2 regions of the Microbacterium meiriae genome follow, and region 1 is predicted to be linked to the other one. Evidence: predicted binding sites of a transcription regulator. Region 1 holds the regulator's gene; the other holds the start of a gene.
What was found. The regulator LexA, encoded in region 1, represses DNA repair genes until DNA is damaged. The targets are predictions, from matches to a motif close to TCGAACANNTGTTCGA.

Region 1 (4,413 bases):
CCACGTCGAGCCCCAGCGGCGTGCCCGTCGGATTGTTCGGCGAGCAGAGGATCACGATGTCCGGGTCGGCCGCACGGACCTGCTCCGCCGCCTCCTCCGCGGTGACGGTGTAGTCCGGCTGCCGGGTGCCGGCGATCCACGACGCCCCTGTGCCCTTCGCGATGAGCGGGTACATCGAGTACGTCGGGCCGAAGCCGAATGCCGTGCGGCCCGGACCGCCGAAAGCCTGGAAGATGTGCTGCAGCACCTCGTTGGAGCCGTTTCCCGCCCAGATCTGCTCCGGCGTGAGGCCGTGACCCAGGTAGTCGGCGAAGGCCTCCCGCAGCGTCGTGAACTCACGATCCGGGTACCGGTTCACGTCCCGGATCGCCACGGCGATGTCATCGAGGATGTCGCTCGCGACCTCGTCGGGAACGGGATGCGTGTTCTCGTTCACGTTCAGAGCCACCGGCAGCGGGGCCTGGGGCGCGCCGTACGGGGTGAGTCCGCGCAGATCGTCGCGGAGCGGGAGATCGTTGAGGGAGAAGGTCACCCTTCCCATCTTAAGAGGAGCACGGAGAGCCGAGGTCATCGTGACGACCGGATCGGAAGACTCGGGCTCCGCGTCAGTCGGTGTAGCGGGCCGGGAGCGCGAGCTCCTGACCGACCTGCAGCTCGCCGCCGCGGAGGAGGTTCATACGGCTGATCTCACCGATGACCTCGCGGGGGTCGGCCTCGGGGGCGATGCTGCTCGCGATCGACCAGAGGGTATCGCCGGGCATGACCGTGACGGTCTCGACGGAGACGGCCGGTGCGTCCGCGCCGGAGGCGATCGCACTGCCCCCGCTGATGGCGGCGAAGGCGATGCCCGCTGCGAGCGGGACCGAGGCGAGCGCGAGCAGAGCGCGGCGGCCGCGTGCCGTGATCCGCAGCCGGGTGGCCGGACGGGCCGATGCCGGGAAGGCGGTCGCGGTGCTGAGGCTGATGCTGCTCATGTCTGCTCCTTACTGTCCCGGCGCCGGAGCCCGGGGAGGTTGGCGTAGCTTTCGCATCCGCGCCTCGGCCGGGAGCCGTGGATGCGAAGCTACGTTCCGAAGATATCTTCGAGTTCGAACATCTGTCAAGCTGTCTTCGAAACCGCGGCCCGCGAATCGCCCGACACGCTCGAACAGATCTTCCAGATCCGCGCTTTTCTCGGATACGGTTTCGATAAGGACACCCCACCACGGGCCACCGACATTCGAAGCGGCACGTCGGATCACGCAGTGAAGGAGCACCATGAGCGACACCTCAGCCCTCGAGTCCGAGGCGCCGCGCACCCGCCGTCGCAAGAGTCTCAGCCCGAAGCAGATGGCGATCCTCGAGGTCATCCAGGCCTCCATCGCACAGAACGGCTACCCGCCGAGCATGCGCGAGATCGGCGATGCCGTCGGACTCAAGTCGCTGTCCAGCGTCACGCACCAGCTCGGTCAGCTCGAGCTCAGCGGCTACCTGCGGCGCGACCCGGGCAAGACGCGCGCCATGGAGGTCCTCATCGACCTTCCCGGCACCGGTGCGGAGAACCCCGCGGATGTGGCGACCCCGGTCGGCGACGCCGCCCTGGTCCCGCTGGTCGGCCGCATCGCCGCCGGCGTGCCCATCACCGCCGATCAGCAGGTGGAGGAGATCTTCCCGCTCCCCCGGCAGCTCGTCGGCAAGGGCGACCTCTTCATGCTCAAGGTCTCCGGCGAGTCGATGATCGACGCCGCGATCTGCGACGGGGACTGGGTCGTGGTCCGGTCGCAGAACACCGCGGAGAACGGCGAGATCGTCGCCGCCATGCTCGACGGCGAGGCCACCGTCAAGGTACTTCGTCGTCGCGACGGCCACACCTGGCTGCTCCCCCGCAACTCCGCGTTCGAGCCGATCCTGGGCGACGAAGCCGTCGTGCTCGGCAAGGTCGTCGCGGTCATGCGCGCCGTCTGAGACACACGACGAAGGCCCTCCCGGTGCACCGGGAGGGCCTTCGTCGTCTCGCTGAGCAGGAGTGTCAGGCGGTGACCACCACGTCCTCGCGCACCCGGCGGGTGGCCTCGACGATGTTCCGCAGCGATGCGGTGGTCTCGGCGTAGCCGCGGGTCTTCAGGCCGCAGTCCGGGTTCACCCAGAGCTGACGGAGCGGGATCTCCTCGACCGCGCGACGCAGCAGGGACTCGACCTCCTCGACCGTCGGCACACGCGGCGAGTGGATGTCGTAGACACCGGGGCCGATGCCGTGGTCGAAGCCGACCTCGGCGATGTCCGCGACGACCTCCATGCGGCTGCGGGCCGCCTCGATCGACGTCACGTCGGCGTCGAGCGCACGGATCGCGTCGATCACGACGCCGAACTCCGAGTAACAGAGGTGGGTGTGCACCTGCGTGGCCGCCGCGGCACCGCCCGTCGCCAGACGGAACGAGGCGACGGACCAGTCCAGGTACGCGGGCTGGTCGGTCTGCTTCAGCGGCAGCAGCTCGCGTAGCGCCGGCTCGTCGACCTGGATCACCTGGATGCCCGCGGCCTCCAGATCGGCGATCTCGTCGCGGAGGGCGAGCGCGACCTGGTTCGCGGTCTCCCCCAGAGGCTGGTCGTCGCGGACGAAGGACCACGCGAGGATGGTGACCGGCCCCGTGAGCATGCCCTTCATGTGCTTCGCGGTGAGCGACTGGGCGTATGCCGACCAGGCGACCGTGATGGGCGCCGGGCGGGAGACATCGCCCCAGAGGATCGACGGACGCGTGGCTCGCGAGCCGTACGACTGCACCCAGCCGTGCTGCGTGACCGCGAAGCCGTCGAGGTGCTCTGCGAAGTACTGCACCATGTCGTTCCGCTCGGGTTCGCCGTGCACGAGGACGTCGAGGCCGAGGTCCTCCTGCAGGGAGACGACCGCGGCGACCTCACGGCGGAGGAACTCCTCGTAGTCGTCCTCGGGGATCTCGCCGCGGAGGAACTGCGCGCGTGCGCGGCGGATGTCGCCGGTCTGCGGGAAGGAGCCGATCGTCGTCAGGGGCAGCACCGGCAGGCCGAGGACATTCTGCGCCTCTTCCCGCTCCGCGTACGGAGCACGGGCGAAGTCGGCGTCGGTCAGCGCACGGGAACGCACCGCACCGTCGCGCACGCCGGGAGCGCTCAGGCGATCCTGCAGCGCAGCGGTCGCGGCGTCCAGCTCGGTCGCGATCGCCGTGCGCCCTTCGGACAGACCGCGGGCGAGGCTCACGACCTGCTGCACCTTCTGGTCCGCGAACGCGAGCCAGGAGACCAGGCGCTCGTCGAGCGCGGTCTCGTCCTGCACGTCGTGCGGCACGTGCAGCAGCGAGGTCGAGGTGGCCGCGGACACCGGAGCACCGAGCGCGCGGAGCGCCTCCAGGGAGTCGAGCGCCGCGGAGAGGTCGCCACGCCAGATGTTGTGACCGTCGATCACACCGCCGACGAGGGTCTTGCCCTCGAGGCCAGGCACCGCTTCCGGGACGGCACCGCGCACGAGGTCGACGGCGATCGCCTCGATGGGGGCCGCGGCCACGGTCCCGAACGTCTCGCCGAGGCTCGCATACGGGGCCGCGACGAGGATCGAGGGACGTTCCTCGGCGCTGCCCAGCACCGCGAGCGCGCGCTCCGCCGCCGAGGCGAGCTGCGCGGTCGTGGCCGGCAGCGACTCGCTGACGAGCGCGGGCTCGTCGAGCTGCACCCACTCGGCACCCGCGGCACGCAGGCGGGCGAGCAGATCGACGTAGACCGGCAGCACGTCCTCCAGACGCGAGAGCGGCTCGAAGCCCTCCGGCGCGTCGTCCGACGCCTTCGCGAGCGCCAGCAGCGTGACCGGTCCGACGACCACGGGACGCGTGACGAATCCGGCGGCCGCGGCCTCGGCGACCTCGCGCACCAGCCGGTCGCTGGCGAGGGAGAACACCGTCTCCGGACCGATCTCCGGCACGAGGTAGTGGTAGTTCGAGTCGAACCACTTCGTCATCTCCAGCGGCGCGCGCTCCCCCTCGCCGCGTGCGACGGTGAACAGTGCGGAGAGTCCGATCGTCCCGTCCGCCTCCCGCAGGTCGTCGAAGCGCGCGGGGATGGCGCCGACCGTGGCGGCGGCGTCGAGGACCTGGTCGTAGAACGAGAAGGACTCCGGGATCGACGAGTCCGTGCGACCGAGACCGAGCGCGGCCAGGCGTTCACGGGTCGCCGCGCGCAGGTCCGCTGCCGTCCGCTCCAGCTCCTGCTCGTCGATGCGGCCCGCCCAGAATGCCTCGACGGCCTTCTTGAGCTCGCGGCGGCGGCCGATGCGGGGATAGCCGAGGATGGTGCCCTCGGGGAATGCGGTCATGGTGTTTCCTTTCGGCGGGGACTAGTGCCGGAGCGCCGGGATGATGCCGGCTTCGGCGAGGACGGTCAGGACGGTCTCGTGCTGGTTGAAGGCGT
Region 2 (4,413 bases), 830 kb from region 1:
TTGGTGGGGAGCGTCGAGGGGAACACCTCGAGGGATTCGAGGATCTCGAGCTCCGCGTCGCCGTTGTGACGGGCGCGCTCGAGCAGACCGGGCAAGGAGCCCATGTTGTGGGTACCGAAGACCACGTCGACCCAGGGTGCCTTGTCGAGCACGGCCTGCTTGTCCATCTGCGCGAGGCAGCCGCCGACCGCGATCTGCATACCGGCCTTGCGCCGCTTCACGGCAGCCAGATGGCCGAGCGTTCCGTAGAGCTTGCCGGCAGCGTTGTCCCGCACGGCGCAGGTGTTGATGATCACCACGTCGGCCTCGGTCCCGGCGTCGGCACGGATGTAGCCGGCACTCTCCAGAGACCCTGACAGGCGCTCGGAGTCGTGCACGTTCATCTGACAACCGAACGTGCGCACTTCGTACGATCGCTGGCGCCCGTCATCGTCGACGGCCGCTGACGACGCGCTGATGATCGTCGGTTCGCTGCGGGGGATAGTCATGATGTTCCCATTGTACGAGCGTCACCGAGAGGCGACCGCGTGCGGCTGTCAGTCGGAATCCACGAACCGGACGCCGGAGACGCCGCTACCGAAAGACGCCTCCCGCAGCGCCGTCTTCGCGGCGTTCATGGCGACGGAACCGGCGTATCCGCGGCGCGACAGCTGCCCGACCAATCGCCGTAGTGCCGCGTCGGGATCGAGGCGGCTCATCGAGCGCGCTTTGGTCCGTGCGAACTCCAGCGCCCGCTCCGCGTCATCGTCCGGGAGCTCGTCGAGAGCGGCATCGATGACCTCGCGAGGGATACCCCGCTGTGCCAGCGCCCGGGACAGCGCGACCCGACCCTGGCCCTTGCGCTCGACCCCGGCCGTGACGAGGAGCTCGGCGAGTACCGCATCGTCGAGATAGCCTCGCCGCATGAAGTCGTCGATGACGTCTTCGATCGCGTCTGCGGCGAGCCCATGGCCCTTCAGCACCAGCCGCGCTTCGGAGACGGACAGCGATCGCGTACGGAGCTTCCGCACCAACGACTCCTCCGCCGTGGTGCGGACCTCCTCCGCGGAGGGCGCGCTCTCGCCGGCCTCTCCCCCACCGTCCGACCGGGACGTGTCACCCAGTGCACGCAGCCTGGTCTTCTTCGCACCCGCGGTCCCGCGTGCGGGATGACGTGCGCTGGGAGAACCGTCGTCGTCAGCAGTCCGCTTCCCCGCTGTCGCGGGATCGTCCCAGGTCGACCGCCAGAGTCCCGCAGCGTCCGTAGACGGCGCCGACCGGCCGTGCCGACCGGGCGACGCGCCGCTCGCACCGTCATCCGCCGGGCGCTCGGCACGCGCGGGGCCGCCGAAGAGAGGGATGATGGGGGCGATCCGCTCGGAATCGCCCCCACGCTGGTCACTCATCAGGCCGGGCGACGCTCGGCCAGCTCATCAGCACCCGGAGCCGCGGCCGGGCCGCCGATACCGAGCTTCTGCTTGATCTGGCTCTCGATCGCCAACGCGATGTCCGCGTTGTTGAGCAGGAACGTCCGCGCGTTCTCCTTGCCCTGGCCGAGCTGATCGCCGTCGTAGGTGTACCACGACCCGGACTTCTTGACGATGCCGTGCTCGACGCCGAAGTCGATCAGGCTGCCCTCGCGGGAGATGCCGACGCCGTAGAGGATGTCGAACTCCGCCTGCTTGAAGGGCGGGGCCATCTTGTTCTTCACGACCTTGACCCTGGTGCGGTTTCCGACGGCGTCGGTTCCGTCCTTCAGCGTCTCGATACGACGGATGTCCATGCGGACCGACGCGTAGAACTTCAGCGCCTTACCACCGGCGGTGGTCTCGGGAGAACCGAAGAAGACGCCGATCTTCTCGCGCAGCTGGTTGATGAAGATCATGGTGGTGTTGGTCTGGTTCAGCCCACCGGTGAGCTTACGAAGGGCCTGCGACATGAGTCGCGCCTGCAGACCCACGTGCGAGTCACCCATCTCGCCCTCGATCTCGGCACGGGGCACGAGCGCTGCCACCGAGTCGATGACGATGAGGTCGATGGCTCCGGAGCGCACCAGCATGTCGGCGATCTCCAGCGCCTGCTCACCCGTGTCGGGCTGCGAGACGAGAAGGGCGTCGATGTCGACGCCGAGCTTCGCGGCGTAGTCGGGGTCGAGGGCGTGCTCGGCGTCGATGAACGCCGCGATGCCGCCGGCCCGCTGGGCGTTCGCGATGGCGTGCAGCGTCAGCGTCGTCTTACCCGAGGACTCCGGGCCGTAGATCTCGACGATGCGTCCACGCGGCAGACCTCCCACGCCGAGAGCGACGTCAAGGGCGATGGAGCCGGTGGGGATGACGGCCACAGGGGCGCGCTCGTCGCTGCCCAGCCGCATGACCGAGCCCTTTCCGAACTGGCGGTCGATCTGAGCGAGGGCTGTCTCGAGGGACTTCTCGCGGTCGGCGGGTGATGGCATGGTGTGCTCCTTCTGCGCGTGTGCTGCCGCCTGTAGGCTGTCGCGGCTCTTCCGGCTGGAAGGAACTCTCCGACAAGGCGTATGGCTTTTCAGCCTGGCCCTCACGGTACGGCGGGCCTCCGACATTCGGTCGCAGGAGCCGGGGATCGTGGGGATCAGATCCGTCTGACCACTTGTGCAGAAGACTACGCCCGCTTCGAACAGATTTTCGACACCACGCCGGGACCGGCGTGTCGGACATCCGCACACCGGGACGTGACCGTCATCGCCCTCGCGGCTCCAGGCGCCCGACGCCGTGACGGCGCGACTCCGGGACGTCCATGTCCGCGCAGAGCGCCAACCAGATGTCCCGCGGCGGCACCCCGGCGTCGAGCGCTTCAAGCGCGGTGCGCCCGTCCATCCCGGACAGCACGAGGTCGTTCACCAGAGAAGATGCTCGGGCGTGGAACTCGGCATCGACGGCGCGCAGGAACTCACTGCGTCGCATAGAAGGGATCTCCGGGACTCAGCGGAGCGAGAGCTCGGGTTCCACGGACGCGACCAGGTCGTCCGGAACGACGTCCGGGAAGACCTGGATACCCTCGAGGACCGAGATGCGGTCCCCGACCTCGCGCATGATCGTGGAGATGGGGACGTCGAGCGCCTCCGCCACCGAGGCGAGGATCTCGCTCGAGGCCTCCTTCTGACCGCGCTCGACCTCACTGAGGTAACCGAGAGCGACCGAAGCCTTGCTCGCGACCTGGCGGAGCGTCCGCCCCTTCTGCAGACGGAAGTCCCTCAGCACGTCGCCGATCTCCTGTCGTACAAGAATCATCGGAACCTCCTCCGCAGTTCATGGATCGGGGTCTCCCCCGAAGAGACGGCCAGTCTAGTCCTCCTGGCTTGCACAGAATCTACCCTTGCACTCTGTGGTTTGAATGTGAGCACATCCCTATCAACATGACGCTGCACGTCCCTATTCCCGCAGTGCGGCGGCCATCACGTCGAGGACGGCCGCGACCGTCTGCGCCCGCACCGCGTCGCGGTCGCCTCCGAAGCGGAACTGTTCGGTGCGGCTCACGGTCGGCGTCACCACTCCGATGTGGACGGTACCCACAGGCTGGCCGTCCGGAGACTCCGGTCCCGCGATCCCGGTGGTGGACACTCCGACGTCGGCCGGACGCCCGTCGACCGCGACAGCCTCTCGCACACCGGCGGCCATCTGCCGCGCGACCTCCGCGTGCACCGGCCCGTATCGTTCCAGAAGCTCGGCATCGACCGCGAGCAGGGTGTGCTTGACCGGGGTCGCGTAGGCGACGACGCCGCCGAGAAGCACCGCCGAGGCGCCAGGGACCGCGACGAGCGCCGCAGACACCGCCCCGCCGGTGAGGGACTCCGCGACGCCGAGCGTCCAGCCCCGCCCCCGCAGAGCGGTCAGCGCCTCGGTCGGCGTCGTACCGCTCATCGGCTCTGACGGGCGCCGCGGACCTGCGCGACGATGTAGTCGATGCCGCTGACCACGGTGAGCACCAGAACGATGACCATCAGGACGGTGGTCACGACGGTCCAGGGCCCGAGACCGATGAACACATGCAACGGCAGGAGGGCCCACCCGAGAGCGACGCCCTGGAACGCTGTCTTGATCTTGCCCATCCAGGCGGCCGCCACCACGTGCTCGCTCGCGACGACCAGGCGATGGATGGTGATGCCCCACTCGCGCACGAGGATCACCGCGACGATCCACCAGGAGACCTCGCCCAGGATGGCGAGTCCCACGAATCCCGCGCCGGTGAGGAGCTTGTCCGCGATCGGGTCCCACAGCTTCCCGAAGTCGCTGACGATGTCGTACCGGCGGGCGAGATAGCCGTCGACCCAGTCGGTGGAGATGGCCACGATGAAGAGGACGGCGGCGATCCAGCGCACGGTGAGGTCGGTGAGACCGTATGTCCCGCCGACGAGCAGGAGCACGAAGAACACCACGGCGAGCGGGATGCGCGCCACGG

Region 2: the regulator LexA is predicted to act here: its motif matches at 2,628-2,643, upstream of recA (recombinase RecA).

Annotation. Positions count from the first base shown of each region.
Region 1 is NZ_CP133984.1:2,380,628-2,385,040, forward strand. It holds gene RI211_RS11470 (histidinol-phosphate transaminase) at 1-541, opposite strand, end outside; gene RI211_RS11475 (LysM peptidoglycan-binding domain-containing protein) at 606-974, opposite strand; gene lexA (transcriptional repressor LexA) at 1,258-1,944, shown strand; gene metE (5-methyltetrahydropteroyltriglutamate--homocysteine S-methyltransferase) at 2,009-4,318, opposite strand; gene RI211_RS11490 (methylenetetrahydrofolate reductase) at 4,340-4,413, opposite strand, start outside.
Region 2 is NZ_CP133984.1:1,546,412-1,550,824, reverse strand. It holds gene miaB (tRNA (N6-isopentenyl adenosine(37)-C2)-methylthiotransferase MiaB) at 1-488, opposite strand, end outside; gene RI211_RS07325 (regulatory protein RecX) at 537-1,385, opposite strand; gene recA (recombinase RecA) at 1,385-2,431, opposite strand; gene RI211_RS07315 (DUF3046 domain-containing protein) at 2,694-2,918, opposite strand; gene RI211_RS07310 (helix-turn-helix domain-containing protein) at 2,937-3,245, opposite strand; gene RI211_RS07305 (CinA family protein) at 3,387-3,875, opposite strand; gene pgsA (CDP-diacylglycerol--glycerol-3-phosphate 3-phosphatidyltransferase) at 3,872-4,413, opposite strand, start outside.